Regions from separate parts of the Polaromonas aquatica genome, predicted to be linked through region 3. Evidence: predicted binding sites of a transcription regulator. Region 3 holds the regulator's gene; each other region holds the start of a gene.
The links. Region 3 encodes LexA, which represses DNA repair genes until DNA is damaged. Its sites were predicted from a motif close to ACTGTATNNNNATACAGT; they were not measured.
Positions count from the first base shown of each region.

Region 1: the regulator LexA is predicted to act here: its motif matches at 4,887-4,904, upstream of recA (recombinase RecA).
Region 2: the regulator LexA is predicted to act here: its motif matches at 6,249-6,266, upstream of imuA (translesion DNA synthesis-associated protein ImuA).

Region 1 is NZ_JBHSRS010000018.1:391,185-401,796, forward strand. It holds gene sucD (succinate--CoA ligase subunit alpha) at 1-616, opposite strand, end outside; gene sucC (ADP-forming succinate--CoA ligase subunit beta) at 644-1,804, opposite strand; gene argC (N-acetyl-gamma-glutamyl-phosphate reductase) at 2,096-3,007, shown strand; gene recX (recombination regulator RecX) at 3,136-3,609, opposite strand; gene recA (recombinase RecA) at 3,710-4,834, opposite strand; gene ACFQND_RS10290 (MarR family winged helix-turn-helix transcriptional regulator) at 4,999-5,496, shown strand; gene ACFQND_RS10295 (response regulator) at 5,598-6,272, shown strand; gene ACFQND_RS10300 (sensor histidine kinase) at 6,402-7,862, shown strand; gene ACFQND_RS10305 (gamma-glutamyl-gamma-aminobutyrate hydrolase family protein) at 7,879-8,676, shown strand; gene ACFQND_RS10310 (DNA topoisomerase III) at 8,798-10,612, opposite strand, start outside.
Region 2 is NZ_JBHSRS010000013.1:334,328-344,939, reverse strand. It holds gene ACFQND_RS05780 (thioredoxin fold domain-containing protein) at 74-655, opposite strand; gene ACFQND_RS05775 (error-prone DNA polymerase) at 801-4,040, opposite strand; gene ACFQND_RS05770 (DNA polymerase Y family protein) at 4,048-5,472, opposite strand; gene imuA (translesion DNA synthesis-associated protein ImuA) at 5,432-6,226, opposite strand; gene ACFQND_RS05760 (sulfite exporter TauE/SafE family protein) at 6,332-7,054, opposite strand; gene ACFQND_RS05755 (disulfide bond formation protein B) at 7,107-7,613, opposite strand; gene ACFQND_RS05750 (DUF1801 domain-containing protein) at 7,923-8,348, shown strand; gene ACFQND_RS05745 (methyl-accepting chemotaxis protein) at 8,463-10,100, opposite strand; partial or broken gene ACFQND_RS05740 (chemotaxis protein CheW) at 10,139-10,591, opposite strand.
Region 3 is NZ_JBHSRS010000002.1:86,289-96,900, reverse strand. It holds gene xseA (exodeoxyribonuclease VII large subunit) at 1-1,079, opposite strand, end outside; gene ACFQND_RS01110 (MotA/TolQ/ExbB proton channel family protein) at 1,445-2,083, shown strand; gene ACFQND_RS01105 (ExbD/TolR family protein) at 2,126-2,554, shown strand; gene lpxK (tetraacyldisaccharide 4'-kinase) at 2,609-3,631, shown strand; gene ACFQND_RS01095 (Trm112 family protein) at 3,621-3,803, shown strand; gene kdsB (3-deoxy-manno-octulosonate cytidylyltransferase) at 3,836-4,594, shown strand; gene adk (adenylate kinase) at 4,783-5,439, shown strand; gene ACFQND_RS01080 (asparaginase) at 5,436-6,392, opposite strand; gene lexA (transcriptional repressor LexA) at 6,534-7,238, shown strand; gene ACFQND_RS01070 (D-2-hydroxyacid dehydrogenase family protein) at 8,036-9,043, shown strand; gene ACFQND_RS01065 (type IV pilus assembly protein FimV) at 9,120-10,612, opposite strand, start outside.

The DNA.
Region 1 (10,612 bases), on a different contig from region 3:
CATTGAAGGCTTTCATCACATCGATGTGCTTGAGGCCATTGATCGGGTCGCCGCCAATGCCGACAGCGCTGGACTGGCCCAGGCCGATTTCGGTCAATTGCGCCACGGCTTCGTAGGTCAGCGTGCCGGAGCGGCTGACCACGCCAATGCGGCCCTTGCGGTGGATGTGGCCGGGCATGATGCCGATCTTGATCTCGTCGGGCGTGATCAGGCCTGGGCAGTTGGGGCCCAGCAGCAGGGTTTTCTTGCCGCCGGCGGCTTCCTTGGCCTTCATGCGGTTGCGCACTTCCAGCATGTCACGCACGGGGATGCCTTCGGTGATGCAGATGGCCAGGTCCAGGTTGGCCTCGACGGCTTCCCAGATGGCGGCTGCAGCGCCTGCGGGCGGCACGTAAATCACCGACACCGTTGCGCCGGTGGCCTTGGCGGCTTCCGTCACATTGGCATAAATCGGGATGCCTTCGAAGTCTTCGCCGGCTTTCTTGGGGTTCACGCCAGCCACAAAGGCTTCCTTGCCGTTTGCGTAGTCGCGGCACATGCGGGTGTGGAACTGGCCGGTCTTGCCGGTAATACCCTGCGTGATGACTTTGGTGTTTTTGTTGATGTAGATCGACATGTTTGTTTCCTGATCAGTTACGCGGGCTTACTTGACGGCGGCGACGATTCTTGTCGCGGCTTCAGCCATGGTGTCTGCTGCAATGATGGGCAGGCCGGAGTCGGCCAGCATCTTCTTGCCCAGGTCTTCATTGGTGCCCTTCATGCGCACGACCAGCGGCACCGACAGATTGACGGCCTTGCAGGCGGTGATGACGCCGTCGGCAATCGTGTCGCACTTCATGATGCCGCCGAAGATGTTGACCAGGATGCCTTTGACATCGGGGTTCTTCAGCATGATCTTGAAGGCTTCGGTGACCTTTTCTGCGGTAGCACCGCCGCCCACGTCCAGGAAGTTGGCCGGCTCGCCGCCGAACAGCTTGATGGTGTCCATGGTCGCCATGGCCAGGCCGGCACCGTTGACCAGGCAGCCGATGTTGCCGTCCAGGCTGATGTAGGCCAGGTCAAACTTGCTGGCTTCGACTTCGGCCGGGTCTTCTTCATCGAGGTCGCGGTAAGCCACGACTTCAGGGTGGCGGAACAGCGCGTTGGCGTCAAAGTTGAACTTGGCGTCCAGGGCCATCAGCTTGTTCTTGCTGTCGCGGTTCAGCGGGTTGATCTCCACCAGCGACGCGTCGGTGTCCATGTAGCACTTGTAGAGCTTCTGGAAAATGTCCACAGCCTGGGCGGTGGACTCGGCGGGCAGGCCGATGCCGTTGGCGATCCTGGTGGCTTGCTCTGCGCTCAGGCCGGTCAGCGGATCGATGTACTCGGTGATGATCTTCTCGGGCGTGGCGTGCGCCACTTCCTCGATGTCCATGCCGCCTTCGCTGGATGCGATGAAGGCCACTTTCTGGGAGGCACGGTCAGTGACGAGGGAAACGTAGTATTCCTTCTGGATATCGGCGCCATCTTCGATGTAGAGGCGGCGAACCTTCTGGCCTTCAGGGCCGGTCTGGTGGGTCTTGAGCTGCATGCCCAGGATTTCGCCGGCAATGCGCTTGACGTCTTCAATGGTCTTTGCAACCTTCACGCCGCCGCCCTTGCCGCGGCCACCCGCATGGATCTGGGCCTTGACCACCCACACCGGGCCGCCGAGTTTTTGTGCGGCTTCCACCGCTTCCTGCACCGTGAACGCAGGAATGCCGCGCGGCACAGGCACACCAAAATTGCGCAAGATTTCCTTGCCTTGGTACTCGTGAATTTTCATGGAAAACCTTCAGAATTCAGTAAAAAAGGGGGGTGCAACAGAGGTTTACGCGGGGGCCGTGGTGCTGTTTAACAGAAGTGAAAACAGGCCATGCCGACTCAAAACGCCATGTTAGCGGCCGTTGGATGTAGCAACGCAGAACTGTATCATGGTGCGACGCACAATCCTTTTGCTGGTCTTACGTAGGGGAAAAGGGCCTCGCCCGCTGCATCCGGCGGCTCTTTGCCATCTAATTAGCACCTGATACCTGATTCGCGTCAAAAAATTAGTCCAAGTTCACCCGAGAGTTTTATGCCCAAGATTTTTATTGATGGAGAAGCCGGCACCACGGGCCTGCAGATACGGGAACGGCTGCAGGCCATGCCGCAGATCGAACTGGTCAGCATTGCGCCCGAGCTGCGCAAGGATGCGGCTGCCAAGCGCGAACTGATGGCCGGGGTGGACCTGGTCATCCTGTGCCTGCACGACGACGCGGCACGCGAATCGGTCGCCATGATCGACGCCCTGCCGGGCAAAAAACCAAAAATCATCGATGCATCCACAGCTCATCGCACCACGCCGGGCTGGGTTTATGGCTTTCCCGAGCTCACCTCAACCCAGCGTGCCGCCGTGGTCGCGGCCGACCGCGTGGGCAACCCGGGCTGCTACGCCACCGGCGCGATTGCGCTGATCCGGCCGCTGGTGGATGCCGGCTTCATCCCTGCCGATTTCCCGCTGAGCCTTCCGGCTGTGAGCGGTTACTCCGGCGGCGGGCGGCAAATGATTGAGGCCTACAAGGCCGGCACCGCGCCGCTGTTTGAACTTTACGGCCTGGGACTGGAGCACAAACACCTGCCGGAAATCATGAAATACACCGGCCTGAGCCGCCGCCCGGTGTTTATCCCGTCCGTCGGCAACTTTGAGCAGGGCATGCTGGTGCAATTACCGCTGCACCTGGACCTGCTGCCAGGCAAACCGACCGCAGCACAACTGAAAGACGCGCTGGCGCGGCATTACGCGGGCAGCGAATGGGTGACGGTGGAAGCCGCAACCGAATCCGGCAAGCTGGACGCGCTGGCGCTGAACGACACCAACAAGATGGAACTGCGTGTCTTCGGCAATGAGACCTACCGCCATGCCGTGCTGATTGCAAGGCTGGACAACCTAGGCAAGGGTGCTTCCGGCGCGGCGGTGCAGAACCTGAAGCTGATGCTTGGGCTGTAACCCGGTCAATCGCTATTAAATTGATAGCTGCTTGCGGGCTGTTTACGCTGGCCAGTCGCCTATTTCACTAGAAATTCAGGGGCAAGCGAGGCTGCGGGCGACTCGCTTGCCTCCAGCCCCTTGGTCACTTAATCATCTTCCGACTGCGATACCACACGCCGGATCACTTCACCGCCAAAACCACGCGCCGCCAGGAAGCGCATCTGCTTTGCCCGTGCGGCAGCGTCTGCTGCCGGCTCGCCAAATTTGCGGCGCCAGACTTCGCGTGCGCGCTCCAGCTCGGTCGCTTTGAGGCCGTCCATCGCGTTTGCCACCAATTCAGCCCCCAGCCCCTTGCCGAGCAGCTCATGCCGCACGCGGGAGGCGCCAAAGCGCGCTGCCTTGCGGTTGATGACCGACTCCACCACGCGGGCTTCGCTGATGAAGTCCTTGGCCTGCAACTCGTCCAGCACCTGGGCCAGCTGGCCGGGCGTTTCCTCATGCGGGGCCAATTTGCGCTCCAGCTCGGCCCGCGAATGTTCGCGGGCCGCGAGGTAACGCAGGGCCCTGCCCTTGAGCGAAAGCGCAAAGCCAGTCCTGGCCGCCGGCGCAGTCACGTTCATGCGGGCATGCTCATCAGGACGCACTTTTTGCTACCTTTTTAATAGCTTGCCGCGCACATTCTGCCTTGGCCAGAGCCTTGTTTGGCATGTAAAAGCGGCCTCAGGCGGCTACTTTTGGCGCTTTTTCTGCTTTGCCAGGCTTGTCAGCCTTTCCGGCCTCCTCCGAAGCACTCACCTGCGACGGCTGCACCAGCGGGATACCCAGCGATTCACGCACCTTGTTCTCGATCTCGATGGCGAGTTCGGGGTTTTCTTTCAGGAACTCACGCGAGTTGTCGCGGCCCTGGCCGATTTTTTCGCCGTTGAAGGCATACCAGGCACCGGCTTTCTCGACGATGTGGCCAGCCACACCAAGGTCCAGCACCTCGCCCAGCCGGCTGATGCCTTCACCGTAGAGGATGTCGAACTCCGCCGTCTTGAAGGGCGAGGCCACCTTGTTCTTGACCACCTTGACGCGGGTTTCGTTGCCGATCACCTCTTCACCCTTCTTGATGGAGCCGATGCGGCGGATGTCCAGGCGTACGGAGGCGTAGAACTTCAGCGCATTGCCGCCGGTGGTGGTTTCGGGCGAGCCGAACATCACGCCTATCTTCATGCGGATCTGGTTGATGAAGATGACCATGCAGTTGGCCTTCTTGATGGTGGCGGTGAGCTTGCGCAACGCCTGGCTCATCAAACGGGCCTGCAGGCCGGGCAGGGAGTCGCCCATTTCGCCTTCGAGTTCGGCCTTGGGCGTGAGCGCCGCCACCGAGTCAATCACGATCAGGTCAACCGCGCCGGAGCGGGTCAGGGAATCAACAATCTCGAGCGCCTGCTCGCCGGTATCTGGCTGGGAGATCAGCAAGTCCTGCAGGTTCACGCCCAGTTTTTGCGCGTACTGGATGTCCAGTGCGTGCTCGGCATCAACGAAAGCGCAGGTGCCGCCCAGTTTTTGCATTTCGGCAATCACCTGCAGGGTCAGCGTGGTTTTGCCGGACGATTCCGGGCCGTAGATTTCAACCACACGGCCTCGTGGCAGGCCGCCGACGCCCAGGGCAATGTCCAGCCCCAGCGAACCGGTGGAGACCACCTGGATGTCCTCGATCACCTCGCCGGCGCCCAGCTTCATGATGGTGCCTTTACCGAACTGCTTTTCGATCTGGGCCAGCGCGGCCTGCAGGGCCTTGGCTTTTTCGGTGTTCAGGGCGGCGGATGGGGCGACAGCGGCTTTGTTCGGCAGGTCCATGAAAATCTCCTTGAAAATCAATGTGTTGAAAACTTTGGCATCAATTCCAGTCTCTGCTTTTAATTACAGCGCTGGATGCATGACCAGTACTTTATTGGCGCCATTGAAATAAGTAAACCCTGTTTTTAGTCAGTTTGCCTGACCAATTGAGTTAGCATGATCTGATGGAAAAAACAGAAGTCCAAGGCAGCGATCAGGGCAGTGATCAAAGCTGGCGCATCACGCACCTGGGCCGCCTGCTCGGCCATGCCTTGCGCCGTTTTGACGAACGTGTGCTCACGCTCATGGCCAGCAATGTCAACGTCCCGCTGGCACTGTCCAACCTTGCAGCGCGCGACCAGGTCGGCGCCGCGCACATCCACATCACACGCCACCTCGCTGTCGGCGGCTCGCGCCTGACCGAACTGGCAGACAGCGCCGGCATGAGCAAACAGGCCATGGGCGACCTGGTGAGCCAGTGCGAGGCCTGGGGCCTGGTCACGCGCGAGGCCGACCCGCATGACAAGCGGGCCAGGCAGGTGGTGTTCACCGCATCGGGCCTGCTCTGGCTGGAAGCCTTCAGGCACGCGGTGGCCCAGGCCGAGGATGAATTCCGGCAGGCCGTGGGCCAGGATGTGGCCACCGTAGTGGCGCTGGGGCTGGAGGCCTACGCGGGCGCTTGATCTGTCAGCAAACCGCAGGGTGCAAAAGCCTAAAATTTGCAGTACAAGTAAAAACCGCTGACCGCGCAGCCACCGCGCGGAACCGGCATCTGGAGACAGCCATGCGTATTTTGATTGCTGAAGACGACCAGGTTCTTGCCGATGGCCTGCTGCGCACACTGCGCGCTTCGGGCGCGGCTGCGGACCATGTAGCCAGCGGCACCGAAGCCGATGCGGCCTTGCTCACCAATACCGAATTTGACCTGCTGATCCTGGACCTCGGCCTGCCGCGCATGCATGGCCTGGAAGTGCTCAAGCGTTTGCGCGCCCGCGGCTCGGCGCTGCCGGTGCTGATCCTGACAGCAGCCGACAGCGTTGAAGAGCGCGTCAAGGGACTGGACTATGGCGCCGACGACTACATGGCCAAGCCGTTTTCATTGCAGGAGCTTGAAGCCCGTGTGCGCGCGCTGATCCGCCGCGGCATGGGTGGCGCCAGCAGCACCATCAAACACGGCCCGCTGGTGTACGACCAGGCCGGACGCGTGGCGACCATAGACGGCCAGATGGTGGAGTTGTCGGCGCGCGAACTCGGCCTGCTGGAAGTGCTGCTGCAACGCGCCGGCCGCCTCGTGAGCAAGGACCAGCTGGTGGAGCGCCTGTGCGAATGGGGCGAGGAAGTCAGCAACAACGCGATCGAGGTCTACATCCATCGCCTGCGCAAGAAGATTGAAAAAGGGCCGGTGCGGATTGCGACTGTGCGCGGCCTCGGTTACTGCCTGGAGAAGATCCCTGGCTGATATGGCCCCCACGCTTTTCACCGCGTGTAATGCGCTGCCCCCCGGGGGGGCCGCTGCGCCTGCGGCCCGGCGAAGCCGGTTCCGCGTCTCGGACTGGCATGGGATGGGACGCATCTGCCTGCGTCGAGCATGGCGCTGAGACTCTTTCAGCGTGAGCGCCGAAGCCTGTTCGGCGAAATCCTCGACTGGATGCTCACGCCACTGCTGCTGCTGTGGCCCATCAGCCTGGCGCTGACTTGGCTGGTGGCGCAAAACATTGCCGGCAAGCCTTTTGACCGCGCGCTTGAATACAACGTACAGGCGCTGGCCAAGCTGGTGGTCGTCAAGAACAACCAGGTGCAGTTCAACCTGACCGGGCCGGCGCGCGAAATCCTGCGGGCCGACGACACCGACCTGGTGTACTACCAGGTGCTGGGCACGCGCGGCGAATACCTCAGCGGCGAACACGACTTGCCGCCGCCGCCTGACGAGGACAAGGCCACCGACGGCGAAGTGCGGCTGCGCGAAGATGTCATTCAGGGCGAGGACGTCCGCGTGGCCTATACCTGGATCAAGGTCGAGGTCAAGAATGGCGGGTCGGTATTGGTGCAGGTCGCCGAAACTCTGGAAAAACGCAAGACCCTGGCCACGGAAATCGTCAAGGGCACCATGGTGCCGCAGTTCGTCACCCTGCCGCTGGCCGTGCTGCTGGTGTGGCTGGCGCTGGTGCGCGGCATCAAGCCGCTGGCGCAGCTGGAAAAACGCATTCGCGCGCGCAAGTCCGACGACATGAGCCCGCTGGATGACACCGCCGTGCCCGAGGAGGTCGCGCCGCTGGTGTCGTCCATCAACGATTTGCTGGGCCGGCTCAAGGTCTCGCTGAACACGCAAAAACGTTTCCTGGCCGATGCCGCACACCAGCTCAAGACGCCGCTGGCCGGCCTGCGCATGCAGGCCGACCTGGCACAGCGCGAAACCGATGCCGATGAACTGAAAAAATCGCTCAAGCACATAGGCCAGTCCAGCATTCGCGCGACCCACACTGTGAACCAACTGCTGGCGCTGGCGCGCGCCGAAACCACGGGCCGCAGCCTGGCCAAACAACAGCTTGACATGGTGCTCATCGTCTCGGAAGTCATGGCCGATTCGGTTCCGCGTGCGCTTGAAAAGAAAATTGACCTCGGCTACGACGGCCCCGCCGCCGGCGACCAGGCCGGCCAGCTCGAAGGCAACCCGACCCTGCTCAAGGAACTGGTGCGCAACCTGCTGGACAACGCCATCAACTACACGCCCGAAAAAGGCCAGGTCACCCTGCGGCTGCTGACGGACCGTTTCAGCGGCGTGCTGGTGCTGCTGGTCGAGGATTCGGGGCCGGGCATTCCGGAGTCGGAGCGCGAGCTGGTGTTCCAGCCTTTTTACCGCGCACTCGGCACCAATGTGGACGGCTCCGGCCTGGGCCTGGCCATCGTGCTGGAAATCGCCAACCAGCACGACGCCACAATCAGCATCGAGGACGCCACTGTTGCGGGTCATCCACCTACGCCGCCGAATGGACCTGGCACGCGCATTGCGGTACGCTTTGCAGGTATGGACCGCACAGGTCAAGCCTGAAAGTGAAAGATACACGATGGTCACCGCAAGTCGCCTCAAGATCGGCCTTTCGGCCTGCTTTTCACACGCCGACCCCACACGCTCATTCTTCAGCGGCAAAACCCTTCAGTACGTCGAGCAGTCGATAGCCCACTGGCTGATGTCCTCGGGCGCCATGGTCGTCATGGTGCCCTGTCCCACGGGCTCTACGCAGCGCGGTGACGTCACCTACAGGCATTACGCCGAATGGCTGGACGGCTTGGTGCTGCACGGCGGCGCCGACGTCTGGCCCGGCAGTTACGGCGAAACGCCGCTGCAGGAGCAGTGGTCCGGCGACCGCGTGCGCGACGAATACGACAAGGCGCTGGTCGCCGCCTTTGAAGCCGTCGGCAAACCCATGTTCGGCGTCTGCCGCGGTTTGCAGCTGCTCAATGTGGCCTACGGCGGCACGCTGTACCAGGACATCAACACGCAGGTGCCCGAATCATTCATACACCGCGACGCCGCAATTTACGACCTGAACTTCCACAGCGTGGACATCGTGCAGGGCTCGCACCTCTCCCGCCTGTACCCCGGCGTGGAGAGGGTGCGCGTCAACAGCATCCACCACCAGGCGATCAAGGAGCTCTCGCCCGAGTTTGAAGCCGAGGCTTTCAGCGTGACCGACGGGATTGTGGAAGCGATACGCCGCAAGGACCGCTCCAAAAGTTATATCGCCGCGCTGCAGTGGCACCCGGAGTTTCACCAACCCGGCTCGGACACCATTGACGACGGGGCCGTGCTGGAGGACTTCCTGTCGGCAGTTGCCAGGGCGAAAAGCCATAACGGCAGCTGATACCCGCGATAAAGCCGCATGCAACCGAAAAACAGCGCCTTCCAGGCATCAAAAGGGCCTGCAGCCCAAGCAAATCAAGCGCAACCAGCTATGAAAAACATAGCTGGCCTGACAACAGGCATCAGCTCAGATGCTTGCCCACAATCCCGGCCAGCTCAAACATCGTCACCTGCGGCTTGCCGAAAACCGGCAGCAGCTTGGCATCGGCGTTGATGGCGCGCTTGTTGGCCGCGTCCTGCAGGCCCTCGGCCTTGATGTAATCCCAGAGCTTTTTGATCACCTGGGTACGCGCCACCGGTTCGGCGCCAATCACCGCTGCGAGCGCATCGCTGGGTTTGAGGCCTGAGCCCGGCTTGGCGACACGTGCAACTTTGGGTTTGGCGGTTTTGGCAGCGGGCGCTTTTTTTGCAGCAACCTTTTTTGCAGCCACTTTTTTGGCTACAGGCGCGCCGGCGGCTTTTACAGCCACGGTCTTGCCGAAAGGTGTTTTCACCGTGCCGGTTTTGGCCGCAGCGGGTTTGCGCGGCGGGAACTTCGACGGGGCGAATTCAAAATTCACCTTGTCGGCTTCCTTGTCCCAGGCCAGCATGGCCTTGAAGGGCCGGCGCGTGCGCATGGAAACAAACTTGTCGAGCAGGTCGGTTTTGCCGGTCTCCAGCAGCTTGACCATCTGCTCACGCTCGATCGGCTGCTGCAGGATGACCTGGCCGGTCTTGAAGTCGCAGCTGGGCGTGGGCTGGGCATTGGTCGGTACCGATTTCTCGCAGACGTAGTTCTTGCCGTGCTCGAAAACACCGGCGCCGCACTTGGGGCAGGCGCCCAGCGACTGCTGGCCGCTGAAGTCCACGATCTCGCCGGTCTCGCCGTTCTTGTCGTCGCCGAAATCAAACTCCAGCTTGTAGTTTTTTGTCTCTTCGTCGAACTTGATGACCATCTCGGCGGTGAAGGGCCAGCCGGCCTTGGAGCGGAAGCCGTCCAGCGGGCCTATCCTTTTGTCGCGCAGGAACTGCTCGACCTCGGCCGTTTCAAAGGTGCGGCCCGCAGGGGTCTTGCCAAACGAGAAGCCGCAGCCATCGTCACCGCTTTTGCCGGTGCAGGTGTAGCGGCGGTAGTTTTCCTTCACCACGCCACCGCAATTGGGGCAGGGTGTTTTCAGGGTGGCGTAGTCGCCGGGAATGGTGTCCTTGTCATAGCCCTTGGCCTTGGCGACCATGCGCTCCGTCATGGCGGCAATCTCGGCCATGAAGGTTTCGCGGCTGAGCTTGCCATGCTCCATCTGCGCGAGCTTGAACTCCCACTCGCCAGTGAGTTCGGCCTTTGAAAGCTCCTGCACATCCAGCCCGCGCAGCAAGGTCATGAGCTGGAAGGCCTTGGCCGTGGGGATCAGCTCGCGGCCTTCGCGCAGCATGTATTTTTCGGCGATCAAACCCTCGATCGTCGCGGCGCGGGTAGCCGGTGTGCCGAGTCCTTTTTCCTGCATGGCTTCGCGCAGCTCGTCGTCGTCGATGGTCTTGCCGGCGCCTTCCATGGCGCCCAGCAAGGTGGCCTCGCTGTAACGTGCGGGTGGCCGGGTTTTCAGGCCCTTTGCATCGACTGTTTCGGCCAGGACCATCTCGCCGGGTTTGACCGGCACCAGCGTCTTGCTGTCTTTTTCGTCGGTGTTTTCGTCTTCGGCTTCCTTGCCGTAAATCGCCAGCCAGCCGGGCTTGACCAGCACCTTGCCCTCGGTCTTGAAGCTGTGCTCGAGCACCTGAGAAATGCGTGTGGTCACCAGGTATTCGGCGCTCGGGAAAAACACTGCCATGAAGCGGCGCACCACCAGGTCGTACAGTTTTTGCTCGGCCTCGCTCAGGCCGCTGGGCGCCTGCAGCGTGGGGATGATGGCAAAGTGATCGCTGACTTTGGCATTATCAAAAATGCGCTTGTTGGGCTTGAT
Region 2 (10,612 bases), on a different contig from region 3:
CCGCCCCGCCTTTCGCTATCAAATATATAGCTTGCTGCGCGCATCCTGAGCCGGCCGCAGGCACTTTTCATGATTATTTGGCAGGCACCTGCAAGCCAAGCAGGTTGGCCAGCGCTTCGGTGGGCATGGCGCCCTCCTGCGTCACAAGCGCGCCTGTACGAGCATGCGTACCCACAATCGTCGGGATGGATGCGAAACCAAAACTGGTTAACAGGGCCGTATTTTTGGCGACGGCTGCTTTCTGCGCATCGGTGTCGCTGCGGGCGCTGATGCCGCCGCCCTTGGACATCATGGAGGCTTCGTGCTCATCCATCGCGGCGGCAGGATCGGCTGCGGCCAGTAGCGCAGCGCCCTGCGAGGTGCTGGCGCCGTTCAGGATGCCGACGGGAATCCAGACAAACTTGGCCTGCGACTTCAGCGGCTTGGCCGCGTACCAGAGCGCGCTGCAGTGCGGGCACTGGGAATCAAAAAACACATAGACGGTGCGTGCGCTCATGGGCGCGCCGACAACAAAGCCGGTGGCATCGGCCGCAATCGCGGCGACAGAGACCGGCACAGACGCGGCCTTGGCCGAAGCGGCTGGGGAAGAATCGTTGCAACCGGAGATCAAAAGGCTGGCGGCAAGCAATGCGGCGGAAAGGAATTTGATGGTCATGGTGATGAAACGGTAAAAGCGATAAAAGTGGTAAGGCCAAGAATAGCCTAGAGGTATCAGCCCTGCTTGACGTACACCTTCTCACCGGAGAAAACCTGACAAAAGGCAGGGAAAGCGCCATCAATGGTCATCCCGGCAGACCGGCTTAATGAAAATCCCGGCTCGACGTGCCCAGCCGCCCCAGCAGCGGCGTCAGGTCTTCCAGCCGCTGCGCCACCAGGTTGCGCACCGCGCCATAACCCTTGAGCGTGCCGCTTTCCTCGCTGCGCTGCCACACACCGTACACCGCCAGCAGGCGTGCATGCAGCACTTCGGCGCGCTGCTGCTCACGCAAGGACTTCCAGACAATCACATTGACCGGGCCGGTCTCGTCTTCAATCGTGACAAAGATAGTGCCTTTGGCGGTTTGCGGCTGCTGGCGCACGGTGACGATGCCGCAGGCTGCGACTTCCTCGCCATCGGGCAATACATTCAACTCGGCCGCGCTGAGCAAGCCTTTTTTGGCCAGGCGCGGCCTGAGCAAGGCCAGCGGGTGGCGCCGCAAGGTCAGGCCGGTGGCCTTGTAATCGAACAAAATGTTTTCGCCTTCGGGTGTGTCGGGCAATTCAAGTGCGGTCTCGTGCGTGGGAACGGACCTGAGCAGCAGCGGCGCGGGTTTGATGGCGGAGGCCTCCCACACCTGCTGGCGCCGGTGACCGGCCAGCGGCTGCAAGGCGTCGGCGGCGGCCAGGGCGTTGACCTCCTGCGTGCCGAGCTGGGCACGCGACACCAGGTCTTCGGTGGACGTGAAAGCCGCCTCTGCGCGTGCCGCCACCAGCCGCAGCGCAGCGGCTTCACGCAGGCCTGTGACCAGGCGCAAGCCCAGGCGCACCGCTGGCTGGGCCTTGCTCCGTTCGGGCTGAGCCTGTCGAAGCCTTGCCTGCGTCACGGCGGAGAACCCTTCGACAGGCTCAGGGCGAACGGAGGGTTCTTCCAGCGTGCAGTCCCATTCACTGCACATCACATCGACGGCGCGCACCTCGACGTCGTGTTTGCGTGCGTCCTGCACCAGTTGCGAGGGCGAATAAAAGCCCATGGGCTGGGAGTTGAGCATGGCCGCCAGGAAACAGGCCGGTTCATGACACTTGAGCCAGCTGCTCACATAGACCAGCTTGGCAAAACTGGCGGCATGGCTTTCGGGGAAGCCGTAGTCGCCAAAACCCAAAATCTGCTTGAAGATGCGCTCCGAAAACTCGGCGCTGTAGCCGTTGCCGACCATGGCGTTCACCAGCCGGTCATGAAAACGCCCTACCCCGCCCTCGCGTTTCCAGGCCGCCATGGAGCGGCGCAAATCGTCGGCCTCGCCCGGCGTGAAATCGGCGGCAATCATGGCGATCTGCATAACCTGCTCCTGGAAGATGGGAATGCCCAGGGTGCGTTCCAGCGCCGGATTGAGTGCCGGGTATTCGGGCTCGACTGTGCCGGTACGTTTAAAAATCTCTCGATTCTTGAGGTAGGGGTGGACCATGCCGCCCTGGATAGGCCCCGGCCGCACGATGGCGACCTCCACCACCAGGTCGTAATAACTGCGCGGCTTGAGGCGCGGCAGCATGGACATCTGCGCCCGGCTCTCGATCTGGAACACGCCCACGGTGTCGGCCGCGCAAATCATGTCGTAAGTTTCCTTGCACTTCAGGGGAATCGTGTGCATCTCATACTGGCTGCCGCGTGTCTGGTTCACCAGCGCCAGGCAGCGGCGAATCGCCGACAACATGCCCAGCGCCAGCACATCCACCTTGAGCAGGCCCATCGCTTCCAGGTCGCGCTTTTCCCACTGGATGATGCGGCGCGCCTCCATGGACGCCGGCTGCACCGGCACCAGCCGCGTCAGCTTGCCCTGCGTCAGCACAAAACCGCCGACATGCTGGCTCAGGTGACGCGGAAAGCCTATCAGTTGCGCCGCCAGGTCCAGCCACTGCATGAACGGGCCGCTTTCTGCGCCCAGGCCGGCTTCGGCTATTTTTGCCGCCAGTGCTTCGCGGCCGTCAAACCAGAAATGCTCTTTGGCAAACCGTTCTATCAAATCGGGCGCCACCCCCAACGCTTTGCCGACATCGCGAATCGCGCTACGCGGCCGGTAGCGGATCACGGTGGCAGCCAAGGCGGCGTGGTCGTGGCCGTATTTTTGGTAGATGTACTGGATCACCTCCTCGCGCCGCTCATGCTCGAAATCCACGTCGATATCTGGCGGTTCGCTGCGCTCGCGGCTGATAAAACGCTCAAACAGCAGTTTGCTTTCTGTCGGGTTGACGGCCGTTACACCCAGGCAATAACAGACCACCGAATTGGCCGCCGAGCCGCGCCCCTGGCAAAGAATCTTCTGCTCATTGGCAAACCGCACGATGTCATGCACGGTGATGAAAAACATCTCGTAGCCAAGCTCTTCAATCAGCGCCAGTTCAAACGCAAGCTGCACCCTGATTTTCCGGGGAATGCGGCGCGAATAGCGGTTTTGGGCCCCTTGCCAGGTCAGCCGCCTGAGCCACCGTGCGGGCGTTTCCGCGGGCGGCACCATGTCGTCCCGGGGGTAGCTGTACAGCTTGCGAATCTCGTCCAGGTTAAAGCTGCAACGCGCCGCCACCTCCTGCGTGGCACGCAGCAGCGCCGCCGGGTAAATGTCGGCCAGCCGCATGCGCGGCCGCAGGTGCGCCTCGGCATTGGCCTGCAGCGCAAAGCCGCATTCATGCACGGATTTACCCAGCTTGATGGCCGTCATCACGTCGTGCAACGGCTTGCGCGAGCGTTTGTGCATCAGCACATTTCCTGCCGCAACCAGTTGCATGCCGGTGCGTTCGGCCACCGCCTGCAACTGCTGCAGGCGCAGCGCATCGTCCAGGCCTTGCAGCAATTCGACGGCCAGCCAGGCATTCAAGCCAAAAAGGCCTTTAGCCCAGACGGCATGAGCGCAAAGCGCTTCTGTATTGATAGCATCGGACAAGGGTGAGAGCAGGACCTCACAATCCGCCAGCGTTGAGAAATCCGTTTCGCCCAACGCCACGCGGTAACTGCCTTTCTCCATGACGTCTCCTGCCTGCCTGGCGATGCTGATGAACTCGCACAGGTTGCCCCAGCCCACAGCGTTGTGCGGCAGCACGACCATGCGAAAGGCATGCTCAGCCTGCACCAGAAACTCGGCCCCCGGCAGCAGCTTGAGGCCAAGCTTTTTGCTCACCAGATGTGCCCGCACCACGCCGGCTACCGAGCACTCGTCGGTAATCGCCAGCGCCTTGTAGCCCAGCCCGAAAGCGCGCTCGGCTAACTCCTCTGCATGCGATGCGCCGCGCTGGAAGCTGAAGTTGCTCAGCGCATGCAGCTCGGCATAGTCGGGAAGCAGGTAGGCAGACATACACAGCTCAGGCAAAAAAACCGTGCAGGTACCACGCATGCTGCCCGGCCTGCAGCCCACCCACGGTCAGGCGTTCGCTGTAAATCCACAGCAAGCTGCCCTGCTGGCTGCGGTAGATAAAGTAGTCGCGCATGGCCGGCGGCTTGCCACGGGCATCCCCGGTATCGCCTGCCATCAGCCAGCCGCTGGCCTCCAGCCGTTGCGGCCCGGCCATGCGCAGCAACGGGCCCTGGTACACCGGGCTGTCACGCAGCGCCTGCAACTGAAGCGGTTCGGGCAGCAGCCAGGTCGGGTACAGCGCCTCCACCCTCGCCTCATCCCCTTTTTTCAAGCGTTTTATGCCTCTGGCCGGCGTTGAACGCGCGCAAGCAGCTATTGATTTAATAGCAGACTGGGCCGAAACCCAGCGCTGCATCTGCTCGGGCCTGTGGTCTGCACCGGCTTGCCAGGACAGCACATGGGCATCGCCCAGGCGCGCGCCAAGACGCTCTATCAGCTCCACCGCACTGTCGCCCTGCTGGCGCGCTTCCATCAGCAGGCTGCCGGTGGCGGCGGCTGAATCGACCAGCCGTTCTGTCACCAGCGATTGCAGGGTCAGGCTGTGGACCGGCGCCGGCAGCTTTTGCTGCGCCAGGTGCTCGGCAACCAGGCGCGCCACGTGGCGCAGGTCCTGCGCGGGCTGGGCGGTACGAATGTCCAGCTCGCCGGTGGGCGCCACATCGCGGCGCCTGTCCAGGTGCCAGGTCAGCCTGAGCGCGCTCAGTCCGCTTTGCCGCCCCAGCAGCCAGGCCTGCAAATGGAGCAGCAATCGCCCAACGCCCGCCATCAGCGCCGGCGCGTGTGTGACCAGCGCATCCAGTTCCAGCTTTTCCTCAAAGTGTTCGGGCAACACCAGCCACGCATAGTCATCGGGCGCGCTGCCGCGGGCGCGGTCCAGCGCTTCGAGCAGGTCGGCGCCAAAACGCCTGGCCACGCCGTCTCGCGGCAGGCGCAGAAGGTCGTCCCAGCTGCGGCAGCCAATACGCTCCAGCACACCCAGGTGCGGGCGCGCGGCGGTGAGGGTGTGCATGGGCAGTTCGGCCACCCGCGTGCGCAGCGCGTCAGGTTGGTCGCGCAACCGTCTCAGCCGCCCAATTGCTATTAAAGATGTAGCACCCTGTGCGTGTTTTACGGTGGCCAGGAGGCTGTTTTCTTCAAAAAACAGTGCCAGGCGCTGCTCCAGCAGCTGCGTCAGCCGTGCCGGGCCGCCAAACAGGCGCAGGCTGCCGGTCACGTCCAGCAGCACGGTCTCGTCCAGCAGCGCCACATGCGGGGTAAAGCCCAGCGCCATGCTGGCCACCGCCTGTTGCGCCGCCCTGTCGTCAAACACTGCCTGCATCGCTTGCGCAGGTTCAGTGGTGATCGAGGTGTGCAATGCGATCCAGCGGCGCATGGACGGGACTTTGCGGTGACGTGACGGGCCGCACTATGGACGCAAACTCTTCGCGCTGGCGGCGCACCCGCTCGCGGCTGGCGGCCAGCAGTGCCGATAGCCGGGCCGGCCGCGTATCCAGCAGCACGGGCGCGGCCAGCGGCGGACCACGGCGCTTGAGCACCGTGAGCAGCACATTGCCGGCATCACCCGCGGTGCCTTCAAGCAGCAGCCGCAGCGGCGCAGGCGATGATTCGTTCTGTGCACGCAAGGGCCTGAATACAAACAGCAGCTTGTTATGCGCATGCGCGGCAATCTGCAGCCGGCGCAAATGCGCACTGCGCGCATCGGGCAGCCAGGCCAACACGGCGGCCACGTCCGCGCACTGCAGAGCCTCGCGCGTGGCCCAGAGCAGCGTTGGCGCATCCCTGCCGTGCGCGCACAGCAGGCGCTGCATGTTGAGCTGACGCGCGCCCAGCGCCGGGCCAAAGGGCAGGTAAGGCGCGCCTAGCAGCACCATCAGCTTGTCGGGCGCCTCTGCCTGGATGGCGGCCAGTGCCGGCGCCACCAGACCCCATTCATGCTGGCCCGGCTGCGGTTGCATCACTTCTGCCAGCGCCCCTTGCGGCCAGCCGCCGCCGGGTAAAACCCGGTTCAGCGCGACATAACCTGTGTCCACCACCTGCAGGCTCGCACTGCCCAGCTCGCCGGCCCGCCACACCTGGGTGTTGGCAAGGTCCGGCAAGGTGCGATGGGCAAATGGGGTGGAAATCATGGGGCGGACATTCTGCTCAATAACTGTATTTATATACAGTATATGGCCGGATTTGATCCACAGACCAATATCGCTCAATACCCCTCAATACGGCTCAGGCACGCCTTAGCGCAGGGCCGTCCAGAGCATGGTCAGGCCGGAAGCCAGCAGCAAGGCGTCCATCAGCAGGCGGAATTTTTCAGGCTCCAGGCTGAGCACAAAACGTTTGGCGATAAAGGAGCCCGCCGTCAGCGAGCAGCCGATGATCAGGCCCTGGGCAATCGCCGCCAGAGGCAAGGCGCCGTAGCTGCGAAAGACCAGGCTTTTGCTGACATAAACGACGAGTGAAGCCATGGCCTCCGTCCCCAGAAATGCGCCCTTCACCAGCCCGTAAGCCAGGAAAAACGGCGTGTTGACCGGCCCGGTAGACACCACGATGCCGGTCAAAAAACCAATGACCGCACCCACCACGGCAAAGTGCCAGAGTTTGAGCCTGAAGTTGCGCACAGCCAGCCAGCGGCGCAGCGGGATCATGGCGATAAAAAACACCGCCAGCACCGCCTCCACAATCCGTGGCGGCAACACCAGCAAGGTACGGGCCCCCAGGGCTGCGGCAGGAATGCCGGTCAGCGCATAAGCGCCCACCACACGCCAGTCCACCTCACGCCACCAAACCGCCACGCGCGAGAGGTTGGCCATGATTGCCGCAATCGCCATGATGGGCACCGCCTCGCGGGGGCCAAAGGCAAGCACCAAAACCGGCATCAGCATGATGCTGGAGCCGAAACCGACGATGCCGCTGATGGTGCCCGCGATCAGGCCGACGGTGAGGACTAGCAGGTAGGTCATGCGGCCTTATTGTGCGCGGTCAGTCTGCAGGGGGCCGCGGCAGCGGCGCTTCTCAGCGCTTGCGTGCCTGCCGCAACACCAGCATCAGCATGACCAGCCCAATCGCCACAAAACAGACAAACGACCAGTTGGCGATTGAGGCGCCCAGAAAGGTCCAGTCGATCTTGGTGCAGTCGCCGCTGCCCTTGAAAATCATGGGGATGGCACGCTTGAGCGGAAAGGTCTCGATCATCCCGTAGAAGTCACGGCCGCAGGATGCGATTTCAGGCGGGTACCACTGCAAAAAGCTCTGGCGCGCAGCAACAAAAGCGCCAAAACCGGCAACGATCAGCGTCAGGACCGAGCCGCCAATCAGCACGCCTTTGCTTTTACCGATGGCAGTCAGCCCGGAAACAATCGCCACCAGCACCAGCGCATAACGCTGGACTATGCACATGGGACACGGCTCCAGGCCGACAACGTGCTGCAGGTACAAACCAAAAGCCAGCATGGCCACACACACAACGGCCGTCAGCGCCAGCACGCGGCGTGGCAACGCGTCGAAATACTTTAAAAACATCACGTTCCTTTTTGATCGATGTACGAATTGTCCGCTGGTTCGTGGATTTCGGCGGGGATAAGTTCCCGGATGGGGGAAATCAGAAGCGTCACCTTGACTATATGCGGCTGGCTTCAGGCCCTGGCGCCTTGGTGGCATATGAGGATTTTTCATGGCAAGTCCTCATCACCAGCCGGAAAGATACTGATATAAACCAGGCAGTTACGACAACAAAAGGAGATGCAGGCATGAACACCCGGCCATGTTGTTTCGCGGGTTTGCGGTCTTACCCACGTTGGAAGTCACCAGGTCGTGAATCGTGAGGTTCGCATGAAACCTTTTGCCAGTGCAGAAGTTGCGGCGAGGTTCAGCGCGTACCCGCCAAATGTACGTCCGAAGCTTCTTGCCCTCAGGGAGCTTGTCTTCCAGGCTGCAGCCACAGTAAAAGGCCTGGGAGAGATCGAAGAATCGCTGAAATGGGGCGAGCCGGCTTACGCCACAAAAGACAGGAGTGGCAGCACGGTCCGGATCGACTGGAAGAAGAAAGATCCCGATCACTACGCGATGTACTTCAACTGCAAAACCAGTCTGGTTGAAACCTTCAGAACCATTTTCCCCAATGACTTCAAGTTCGAAGGAAACCGGGCACTGGTGTTCTCACTGGAAGATAAAGTGCCGCGAGATTCCCTGGAAATATGCATAGTCGCATCACTCACGTATCACTTGAAAAAGAGAAGTGCAAGCGGCGTGAAGTGACGCCCCACCCGTCCAGCGAGAGGACGCCGTCCGGCAAGCCGGGCGCCGCCCCTCATGTCAAGCCTTAAGCCCCATGAAGACCAGCATCCATGCGCCGGTCTTCATGCGATAGCGCTAAAAAACCTCCCAGGCCCCGCCCGCTGCAGGCACACCGGCCATGGCGAGTTTCGGTACAGCGCCCCGGCCATGTTGTTTGCGGTCCAGCTTGAACACACTCACCAGCTGCGACAGGCCACCGGCCTGCTCTTGTAGCGATTGCGCAGCGGCAGCAGCCTCCTCGACCAGCGCGGCGTTTTGCTGGGTCACCTGGTCCATCTGGGTGATGGCCTGGTTGATCTGCTCAATGCCCGAACTCTGCTCATGGCTGGCGGCGGTGATCTCGGCCATGATGTCGGTCACGCGTTTGACGCTGTCGACAATCTCGCCCATGGTTCTGCCGGCTTCGGCCACCTGGCTCGAGCCCTCCTCGACCTTGTGGACGGAATCGTCGATCAGGGTCTTGATTTCCTTGGCCGCAGTCGCTGAGCGCTGTGCCAGGTTACGGACTTCAGCGGCCACCACGGCAAAACCACGGCCCTGCTCGCCGGCACGGGCGGCTTCTACCGCGGCGTTCAGGGCCAGGATGTTGGTCTGGAAGGCAATGCCGTCAATCACGCTGATGATTTCAACGATCTTGCGCGACGACGCATTGATGGCACCCATGGTGTCCACAACCTGGGAGACCACACTGCCACCGCGTACGGCGACGCTGGAAGCGGATACCGCCAGCTGATTCGCCTGTCTGGCGTTGTCTGCATTCTGCTTGACCGTGGAGGTCAGCTCTTCCATGGAAGCGGCAGTTTCTTCCAGGGAACTGGCCTGCTCTTCGGTGCGCGAGGACAAATCCTGGTTGCCGGAGGCAATCTGGCTGGACGCGGTGGCGATGGTGTCTGTACCTTGACGGACTTGCCCCACCACCTTGGCCAGGTTGGCATTCATGTCCTTGAGCGCCTGCATCAACTGGCCGGTCTCGTCCTTGCTCGCCACCTCAATATGGCTGCTCAGGTCACCGGCAGCAACGGTTTCGGCCAACTGGACGGCCTGGTTCAGCGGGCGGGTGATGCTGCGTGTCGTCAGGGCACTGAGCAACACGCTCATCAGGATGGCCGTGGCCGCCAATACCAGCACAATCATGTGGGACTCCAGCACCTGCGTTTCCGCATCCTTTTGAGAGGCCTCCATCAGGCCGGCTTGGAATTTGATGACATTGTCGAGAACGGCAAAGTAGGTCAATTGCACGGGACGCAATTCATTGAGAAGCACAAGCTTGGCCTCATCGATGTTTCCCTCTTTGGCGAGCTTGAGGAAATTCGCTCTCAAGCTTGAGAACTTCTCCCTGATATCGATCAGTTCCTTGATGTTCTCCCGGCCTTTCTCCGAGAGGATGGTCTTGTCCAGCACAGCGATGGCATCCGAGATGTTTTTTGAATTTTTTTCGATTTGTTCAAATTCTTTCTGGATGGCTTGCGCATCCGACATCAAAAGAATATTGCGCATCTGCCTTGCGGTTTCATTCAACTCATCCTTGATCGTGTGCGCTAGAACCGTCTTGGGATAACGGTCATTGCTCATCTGCGTGATCTCATCGCCCAACAGGCCAATGCGGCTATAGGCGAGCGTCGCGAGCACGATCAGGCATGCAATGACAACACCAAAACTCAAACCCAGTTTGCGGCCAATTTTTAGATCCCTGAAGTTCACAATATTTCCCATCTTTTATGAAACGATTTTCCAAAGAAGCCAGGAGAGGTTCAGGCTGCCAGCTTGTTAGGCAGCCCGATCATTGCCTGGCATGCGGTTTTCCGAATCCACCAGAATCAGCATGCGCTCGTCCAGCGCGCCCAGGCCAGTCAGGTAGTCGGCGTCCAGCGCAGCACCCATTTCGGGTGCTGGCCTGACCTGTTCCGGCGTGAGCGTTTCACGTCCGGGACACTGTCCATCACCATGCCCATGACCCGGCTGGCGATGTTGAGAATGGGCACTATGGCACCGCGCAGGTTCACCATGCCTTTGATGTGTTCCGGTGCCTTGGCAATACGTGTGACTGCGCCGTAGCCGAGCAACGCCTGCACCGTCTGGATATCACTGCCGTACGCTTCCTCGCCCAACGCGAAGGCCAGGAACTCCAGTGTCTGCACGCCGAGGCCATGGGGCCGCGTATGTCGTCGTCTTGCATAGGCACTCCTTTGGCAATGGGAAGGCATGTACGCGGCCGGATGCTTTTT
Region 3 (10,612 bases):
TCGGCAATGGCTTTCGGAAACTTCGCCTCAAGCGCCTCCAGGCTGCCTGCAAAACGGACGGAGGCCGTGCGCGTTGCATGCTGCAGGTCTTGCGCATGGGCCGCCAGCCGCGCCTGTTGCCTGGTCACAAAATGCGATGGACGGCTAAAGCGCGAGGCGACCATATCCAGCCGCTGATTGCAGGACTGCAACTGCCTGTCCACCCCGTTCTGCAGGCGCGACAATACCGACCCGAGCGCATCCAGCCACACAGCCTGCGGTTGAACGCTCAGTTCCGCAGCTGCCGTTGGCGTCGGGGCACGCATATCCGCACAAAAATCAGCGATGGTGAAATCGGTCTCATGACCCACGCCGCTGACAACCGGCATGGGCGATGCGACGATGGCGCGGGCCAGTTGCTCATCATTAAATGCCCACAAATCCTCCATCGCCCCGCCGCCGCGTACCAGCAACAGAACATCAACCTCATTGCGCTGGCCAGCCTTGACCAAGGCCTCCCGCAACTCGCCAGCCGCCTGCCCACCCTGGACACTTGCTGGATAAATAATGACAGGGATATGGGGCGCACGGCGTTGCAGGGCGGTCACGACATCATGCAAGGCGGCCGCGCCCAGGGACGTCACCACGCCGATCGCCCTCGGCATCACGGGCAAGGGTCGTTTGCGGCTTGAATCAAAAAGCCCTTCTGCTTCAAGTCGCGCTTTAAGTTTCAGGAACTGCTCAAACAGGCTGCCCTGCCCTGCCTGGCGCATGGACTCGACCACCAGTTGCAGCTCACCACGTGCGTCATAGACACCCAGGCGGCCACGAAGCTCAACCATCTGGCCGTCGCGCGGGGCAAAATCCAGCAGCGATGCGGCCCGGCGAAACATGGCGCAGCGAATCTGCCCCTGGTCGTCCTTGAGCGAAAAATAGCAATGCCCGCTGGCCGCACGCGAAAACCCTGAAATTTCGCCCTGGACGGCCACCGGATTAAAGCGTGCCTCCAGGCTGTCGGCAATCGCCCTGAGCAAGGACCCGACAGGCCAGATACGAACACCCGCGGCCCCGCCGGCGCGAGCGCCAGAGGCGCCCCCCATGAAGCCATCCGGCACGTCAATCATGGCGAATCCCCTGCGTTTTCGGGGGGTAATATTCCACAGAGGCCCACAGCGTCTGGATGAAACCCACAAGATGATGCCGGGACGACGGAGAGTTCGTGTAACTCATTGATTTTAAATAACTTAATTCTGCTCAAAATTTCATCGTTCTGTCACACGGCAGATCTGGTGCGGCCTAGCAAGGAATCCAACCGCACTTGCTCACAAAGTTATCCACAGCTTCTGTGAGTTACCGCCTACAAAAATCGATGCAGCCCAATTCTGCTGAACGCCGCGCAAAGACAACAGAGCATTGAGCCCGGTAAGCCATAATCCACTTCAATTTATTCGCTGGGAGATGTGCGTTGTTTTCGATCATACAAGCCGCAGGCTGGCCCATCTGGCCCCTGGTTGCCTGCTCCATCCTGGCTCTCGCGCTGGTCATCGAGCGTTTTAGCAGTCTCAAAACCCGAAAAGTCGCCCCGCAGAAGCTGATTGACGAGGCCATTACCGTGTCCCGCAGCGCCATTCCCTCACCTGATGTGGTGGCGCAACTGGAGCAAAATTCGCTGTTGGGTGAGGTTCTTGCAAGTGGTTTCAGGGCACTCAATGTAAACCCCCGCCTCAGTGAAGATGACCTTCGCTCCACCCTTGAAGGCGCAGGCCGCCAGGCCGCTCACAAACTTGAACGTTACCTCGCCGCTCTGGCGACCATCGCCTCAGCTGCACCGCTACTGGGCCTTTTGGGGACAGTCATTGGCATGATCGAAATTTTCGGTTCGCAGGCTGGCGGTGGTGCCGTCGGCAGTGCAACGGGCGGCAATCCTGCCCAACTGGCGCAGGGTATTTCGATTGCGCTATACAACACCGCCTTTGGCCTGATTGTGGCCATCCCTTCTCTCATTTTCTGGCGCTATTTCCGGGCAAGAGTGGACGGCCATCTGCTGACGATGGAACTGGCCTCCGAGCGCTTTGTGCGCCATCTCAATACCTTGAGAAAATAATTTCCACGCCGGCCACTTCGCCACCACACCAGGACACCTGCCATGAACTTTCGCCGGGGCTCGCGCGATGAACCCGAGATCAACCTGATCCCGTTTATCGACGTTTTGCTGGTGGTGCTGATCTTCCTGATGCTGTCCACCACCTACAGCAAGTTCACGGAGCTCCAGATCAAGCTGCCATTGGCCGACGCCGAGCAGCAGCGTGACTATCCCAAGGAGGTCATCGTGGCGGTCAGCAGCGATGGCCGCTACATGATCAACAAGGCGGCCGTAAGCGGCCGCAGCATTGAGGCGCTGGGTATAGCCCTCGTCCAGGCAGCCAAGGCCGGAAAAGACAGTGTGATCATCATCAGCGCGGACGCCAGCGCCACCCACCAGTCGGTCATTACGGTGATGGAGGCCGCGCGGCGCAGCGGCTTTACCCAGATTACGTTTGCCACGCAGAGCACCGCCCAGGCCGGTGTTCGCTAGTCATTTTTCAACACCGCGTTTACCTTGGCTCCTTCAGGTAACGTCAGCCAGCACATGAACAATGCCGTGCAGCAAGCCTGGCTGGGCCGGGGCTGGCTGGCGTGCCTGCTGTGGCCAGTCTCCAAAATCTATGGTTTGCTCACCGGTGTGCGGCGCCTGCTTTACCGCTCAGGCTTTTTCAGCTCCACACGGATGAACGTCCCGGTGCTCATCGTCGGCAATGTAGTGGCTGGCGGTGCGGGAAAAACACCGCTGGTAATGGCTCTGGTGAAACACTTTCAGGGCCAGGGTTTGAAGGTTGGAGTCGTTTCGCGCGGCTACGGACGGTCCGGGCAGCAGTGCCAGGAGGTGTTTGCCGACACCCCATTGCTTGAGTCCGGTGACGAGCCAGCCCTCATTAAAAAATCAACAAATGCTCCGGTATTTGTAGCACCCAAGCGTGTGGATGCAGCCAGGGCACTGCTCAATGCCCATCCAGAAACACAGGTTCTGCTATGTGACGATGGACTGCAGCATTACGCACTGAAACGCGATATCGAAATTGCCGTTTTTGACGATCGCGGTATAGGCAACGGATGGCTGTTGCCTGCCGGCCCCTTGCGCGAACCCTGGCCGGCAAGAAACGGCGGCGGCGTTGACATCGTTTTGCACACCGGGCGTGCACCAGCTTTCGAAGGATTCCGCTCGTCAAGGCAACTGGCCGACCACGCCGTAGCCATGGATGGCAGCAAGGTTTCGCTGAGCAGCTTGCGGGGACAGCCATTGGTGGCATTGGCCGCCATTGCCAATCCTGACGCCTTTTTTGACATGCTGAGATCATCCGGTTTGAGTCTTGACCGGACGATCAGCCTGCCGGATCACTACGACTTCTCGGGCTACCAGTTGGCCGTTCAAAAGGGCACGACGGTGCTGTGTACCGAGAAGGATGCGGTCAAGCTCTTCAGGCAGCCCGCCATGGCATCCATCCGCCTGCTCGCGGTTCCGCTGCAATTTGTGCCCGAGCCCACTTTCCTGTCCGCCGTGGATGCGCTGCTGGCCCCCCTGCTTTCTCAATTACCATCACGCCATGGACACTAAACTGCTCGAACTCCTGGTTTGCCCGGTCACAAAAGGGCCTCTCGAATATGACCGCGAGAAGCAAGAACTCATATCGAAAAGCGCCCGGCTGGCCTATCCCGTTCGCGATGGACTGCCCGTGATGCTGGAAACCGAGGCACGGACGCTGACTGACGAAGAACTCGGCCTGTGACTGTTGACTGAATTGCACTTGACTTCATTGGCATGAGTTTTACCGTTCTTATTCCCGCACGCCTGGCCTCCACCCGCCTGCCCAACAAACCCCTTGCAGACATTGGCGGCGCACCCATGGTGGTTCGCGTTGCGCAACGCGCATTAAAAAGCGGCGCCAGCCAGGTCGTGATCGCGACCGACAGCCAGGAAGTCATTGAAAAATGCGCTGACTTTGGCATCCGGGCGGTTTTGACCAGGGGCGATCATCCCAGCGGTAGCGACAGGCTTGCCGAGGCCTGTGACATCCTCGGCCTGTCCGACGATGCACTGGTGGTCAACGTGCAGGGAGATGAGCCCCTGATTGACCCCGGCCTGATTGATGCAGTCGCGTCGCTGCTCTCGGCCCGCCCCGATTGCGCCATGAGTACTGCGGCTCACGCCATTGAGGAACTGGCCGATGTGCAGAACCCCAATATCGTCAAGGTCGTGCTGGATGCACGCCAGACCGCGCTGTATTTCAGCCGCTCGCCGATTCCGGCCGCACGCGACTTTGCGGGCCAGGCGTGGTGGAAGTCCGGTAGTGCCTTGCCCAAACCGTTGCGCCATGTAGGCATCTATGCTTACCGCGTGGGATTTTTAAGGCTGTTTCCGACCTTGCCGCAAGCCCCTATGGAGCAGCTGGAGTCACTGGAGCAGCTCAGGGCCTTGTGGCATGGCCACCGCATCGCGGTGCACATCACCGACACGGCCCCGGGGATTGGCATTGATACACCGGAAGACCTGATCCAGGTTCGCAAACTATTCCCGTAGATCGCCATCCCGGGCAGCCTGTGTAAGCTGACATCAAGAGGTGCATGCTATCCTTGGAAAAACGGTTGCGGTGCTTCTGATTGGGTGTCAATCTCCCGGCATATGCCGCCGCCTCTCCGACTTGCCCGGCAACTGACGGGATGACTTGGCAAGCAATCCACTGAATTCATAAAAATACGAGGACATCCATGAGACTGATTTTGTTGGGCGCACCTGGTGCAGGCAAAGGAACCCAAGCTACTTTTATCTGCCAGAAATACAACATTCCGCAGATTTCGACAGGCGACATGCTGCGCGCAGCCGTCAAGGCCGGCACCCCGCTGGGGCTTGAAGCCAAAAAAATAATGGACTCCGGCGCCCTGGTGAGTGACGACCTGATCATCAACCTGGTCAAGGAGCGCATTGCACAGCCCGACTGCGACAAAGGTTTTCTGTTTGACGGTTTCCCGCGCACCATTCCCCAGGCAGACGCCATGAAGGCCGCTGGTGTCAAGCTGGACTATGTGCTTGAAATCGACGTTCCCTTTGAGGCCATCATCGAGCGCATGAGCGGCCGTCGCTCGCATACCGCATCCGGCCGTACCTACCATGTCAAATACAACCCGCCCAAAGTCGAGGGCAAGGATGATGTGACCGGCGAGCCCCTGATCCAGCGCGAGGACGACAAGGAAGAAACCGTACGCAAGCGGCTGGAGGTATACAGCGCCCAGACCCGCCCGCTGGTGGACTACTACTCCCGCTGGGCCAAGGCCGAGCCGGCGCTGGCCCCCGCCTACCGCGCCATCAGCGGCATGGGCACCGTTGACGAGATCACGGCAAGAGCTTTCGCAGCACTGGCAGCTTAAGCTGCGCCTTGCGCCATCAGGGCAAGCATCAGGGCGATGCGCGCCTTGACGGGGCTCAGGCCCCGTGAATCATCAAAAGCATCACCGGTTTTAGGCAACACCCGGCCATTGGCGCAGCGGCTTGCCCGGATGACACGAACGCCGGCGGCCTGCGCCTCCAGCAAGGCAGCTTCAAGATCGCGGTGCGCCGTTCCATTGCCCGTGCCCGCAAGCACCAGGCCCCGCACACCCTGGGCAACCAGAGCCTCCACCACGGCCCCGCCGACACCAGCGTAACTCATCACAATCTCCACCCTGGGCCACGGCCTCCCTGCAAATGCTATATTTTTAATAGCTGGTTGCGCACGTTCCACCTCGGCCATGGGCCAATTCCTCAATATTTTCAGCTGACCTTCCTCCACATAGGCCACAGGCCCGGCATCGCCCGAGCTAAATGCATCCAGCCTGTAGGTATGGGCCTTCTGGACATCCAGCGCGCCGTGGACCACACCTGCGCAAACCACCGTCACACCCTGCGCCCCGGCATGGCGTGCCACGGTGACCGCATCCAGCATGTTTTGCGGCCCATCCGGCGCAAGAGAGGTCGCTGGCCGCATGGCGCAGGTCAGCACAACAGCCTTGGCGGGGTTCAGCACTGACTGTAAAAAGAAGGCCGTCTCTTCGATCGTGTCCGTGCCGTGTGTCACCACCACGCCTTGCACATCGTCCCTCGCAAGGAAATAGCCAACCCGTTCAGCCAGCTGGCCCCACACCGCAAAAGTCATGTCCTTGCTGTCAAGCTGGGCAAGCTGCTCGGTTATCAGCTCGCCTGCCGCAGCCAGCGCAGGAATGGCCTGCACCAGTTCATCCACACCCACTTGCGCGGCGGTATAGCCGACGTTGTCAAAGGCATTGCCGGCACGGCCTGCAATGGTGCCCCCTGTCCCCAAAATCACGATCTTTTTACTTTGCATAACTGAATTGGTTTTGAATTGACTTGCGTTTCGCAAAAAACTGGATGAAAATACAGTTACTGGTTATTAACACAGCTTGATCGAGGCAATGCATACTGCTCCGACCTGTTTCGTTGCCAAGACCTCCAAGGAGTTTTCGCCATGAGCACTTTGAATCACTTTTCCGATATGCCATCTGAAGGCCCCAAACTCACAGCCCGCCAGCAGCAAATCCTGGAATTGATCCAAAGCGCCATCGCCCGTACCGGTGCGCCGCCCACCCGGGCCGAGATCGCCACCGAGCTGGGCTTTCGCTCAGCCAACGCCGCCGAAGAACACCTACAGGCGCTGGCACGCAAGGGTGTCATTGAACTGGTCAGCGGCACCTCACGCGGCATACGACTGCGCAGCGACACCCTGCGTACATTGAACGAATCACGCATCAAACAGTTTTCCCTGCCGTTGCAAAGCCTGGCCCAACTCGCCCTGCCTCTGGTGGGGCGAGTTGCTGCTGGCAGTCCCATTCTCGCGCAGGAGCACATTGAACAAACCTATTATTTTGAGAGCAGCCTGTTCCACAAGCAGCCCGACTACCTGCTGAAAGTCCGCGGCATGAGCATGCGGGATGTCGGCATCATGGACGGCGACCTGCTTGCCGTCAAACAGGCCAGCGAAGCCAAAAACGGGCAGATCGTTGTGGCTCGCCTTGGCGACGAGGTTACCGTCAAGCGCTTCCGTCGCACCAAAAACCTGATTGAGTTGTTGCCTGAAAACCCCGACTTCAAAACCATCGTGGTGGAACCCGGTGAACCCTTCGAACTGGAAGGCCTCGCCGTGGGCCTGATCCGCAACACGATGCTGATGTAACCGACCTGACTGCGCAGCAGGTGGCGGGCGTTTGGCTAACCGATTGGCCAACACCCTGCTGCAGCGGTCTTCTTGCGGCAGCATGGCCGCATCGCAATCCTGCCTGTGTAAACCTCTCTTAATCCGGAGCTCATCATGGGAATCAGCAGTTTTTCACCGAATCTTTCACGCATACCAGTACTTTCTGCTTTGCTCGCGCCATGGCAAGCCCTGCTTTCGCTGTTTGTGGCCCCACAAGCTGTTATTGCAAGCAGCAGAAATACCCGCCCTGCCAGTCAAAACATGCAGCTCTGCACAACAAGCGGCTTGCCGCGCCTGGCTGCAGCGAGGGCTACAGCAAAATCCTGCCGGGCCGCTGCCCCCCTCACCCGCTCAGCACCGAGCCGCCTGAGAATTGTGCGTGCATTTGAGGCCGGCATGGGACCGTCCTGTGCAGGCCGGATGGTGATTTCAGGCCGGATGGCGGATGTATGTGCAGAGCTGGACCGCATGGCACAGCGCGAATCGGTCGCACATTAAACCTGCGCATCCCATGGCGCCCGCGCGCTGTTCGGCATCCGGAATTCTTCCGCATTCCGGCCAGAGGACGTCATGTCACGTGATGCACCCGCCTGACCGCGCGGCAGCTCGCCTGCATCAGGTCAGCGCATCGTTGCAAATGCCCGTTCACCGTGAGCTGAAAACGTGCTGCCGGAGTGCGTCACTGATACGAAGGAATTCTCTTTTACCCGCAAATTAATGCCCATACCCCAGTGAGGCAAACCCGGAATTGAAAAACTTGCAGGCACAATATCGGCATGAATATTGTGATCCTCGACGACTACCAGGACGCAGTGCGAAAACTGGCCTGCGCCTCCAAGCTCGACGCCTACCCCGCAAAGGTCTATACAAACACCGTCAAAGGCATTGGCCAGCTATCGGTTCGGCTCAAGGATGCGGAAGTGATTGTGCTCATTCGCGAGCGCACGCACCTCAGCCGCCAATTGATCGAAAAACTGCCAAAACTCAAAATGGTCGCCCAGACCGGGCGGGTCGGCTCGCATGTTGATGTGGGAGCCTGCACTGAGCGCGGTGTTGTAGTGGCCGAGGGCGTCGGATCACCGACGGCGCCGGCAGAACTCGCATGGGCACTGATCATGGCGGCCATGCGGCGCATACCCCACTATGTCGCCCACCTGAAGCACGGCGCCTGGCAGCAGGCCGGACTGAAATCAGTGTCCATGCCGCCAAACTTCGGGCTCGGTTCCGTATTGAAAGGCAAAACCCTGGGCATATGGAGTTACGGAAAAATCGGGCAGCTTCTGGCGGGCTATGGCCGCGCCTTTGGCATGCGTGTCGTGATCTGGGGACGCGAGGCTTCGCTGGAGCGCGCACAGGCCGACGGATTCGAGGTCGCCAGCAACAAGAGCGAGTTTTTCGAGCAGAGCGACGTCCTCAGCCTGCACCTGCGTCTGAATGATGAGACCAGCGGCATCGTGACACTCGATGACCTTTCGCGCATGAAACCAACCGCACTGCTGGTCAACACATCGCGGGCAGAACTGATCGAACCAGACGCACTGATCGCAGCACTCAATCGTGGCCGTCCCGGACTGGCTGCAGTGGATGTGTTCGAGTCCGAGCCCATCCTGCAGGGGCACGCCCTGCTGAGGCTGGAAAACTGCATCTGCACACCGCACATAGGCTACGTGGAACAGGACAGCTACGAGATGTATTTCGGCGCCGCGTTTGACAACGTTGTCAATTTCATCAAGGGCACGCCGACGAACATCGTCAATCCGGGCGCCCTTCAGGTCCGGCGCTGAACGCGCAGCCCGCATGACTCCGGGCCTGCAGTGCCTCGGCAAAGCCTGTTGCATGCACCCGGATGTTGACGCAGTTTCAGGCTTTCGGTGAGCGTTTTGGCTGGTTCGCCTCTTTGACTGGCGAATCGAACGACTCGAAGTCAATCAAATTGCCAATGCCCGCAGCCGGGGCCTGAACTTCTGGCTGTGCCTTTGCGCTGGCAGGCGGGTCGACCGGAATATCCGCAGCAAATTGCGCAAAGAAATTGAAATCCGAGTCAGTCGTGCTTGTGGGTGGGTCTTCGCTTTCGCCGGCAATCTGGCTCAGGTCAAGGTCAAGGTTCAGCCCCGGCGAGGCGGCTGGTGGCAGCACAGACTCAAGTAGCGGCGGGCTCTCCAGGCTTTCGGGGTGCCTGTCCTCCACCACGCTGGCAGACAGCGGCTGAATCGACGTCGAGGCAAACTTCACGGTCCGGTCCTGGGCATACGCTGACTCCGGCAAATCAAATTTCATCATCCCCGAATCCGAACCAGCCCCGGGGTTGATGATTTCCCTTGCCACCGCGTACAGAAGCAGCAACTCTCGATAGGCCTCCACATCGAAAGCTTCGGCGCTGGTATCCGGCCTCCGGAAAATGGACTCCTCAATCACTTCGAGCACTTTGGGGGAGGGCCACAAGGCCTCAATGCGCGTCAAGGCGCCCTGGTAGGACTCAAGGCCGGAACTGGCGTCGGTGTAAAAATCAAATGCCGGTATCTTGGCGTTGAAGTGCTGGTTGAAGTTTTCACGTAAAGCTTCGTAATCGGCCCGGCGCTTGAGCTGGTGATAGAGGTTAAAGAGATCGAGATATACCAGCGCACTGGTCTGGTCGTTGTCGTCAATATGGCTGCGCAGCACTTCTATGGCCTGTTCGTGCTGGCCAAGGGATACAAAAAAGTCCGCCTGCTGCTGGACGTCAAACAACTCCTCGGCCTTGGCGGCCCGCGCCGGATTCGTCATGCTCAAGGCAAAGTCCGAGCGATCCCTTCGGGACAGCGGCGGCAATGAATCCAGTGGCGGCCGGGAAACAGGTCCGGCCACTGAAAAGCCGGACTCCTCCAGGCTGACATCCAGGTCCAGGTCCAGCGCGGTCCCTTTGGATTTTTTGGCCATCTTCCGGCTTTTCTCCGATACCTCGTCGTCCCCCGGTGCAGCGAAAATTCCGGCCCCAATCGCGCTATTGGCCCATCCCTTTTCATCGGGCCCGTTTTTACGCCACCAGGGTAAATCGTCAACACCGCTGTTCCGCGTCCATGTCCCCCGGCGCAAGAGATACGCCAGCGCGGCCACCGCCAATAGCAAAAGAGCCACCAGCGTATACACCAGCGCATTGGCATAACGCTCGGATTGGGCCTGCTTCAGCTGTCCGTCCAGTCCCTCAATGGACTGCCTGTTCTTCTGGGTTTGAACCTGCAGGCTGCGCACCGAATTTTCCAGCGACTGCAGTTTTTCGGCATCCCGCAGGATGTCCTGGGGCTGCGCCGTCAAGGCACGCCAGAGCGCCGCAGCGGCAGAACGCTCCTGCGGACTGGACGCGGGCACGCTGAGCA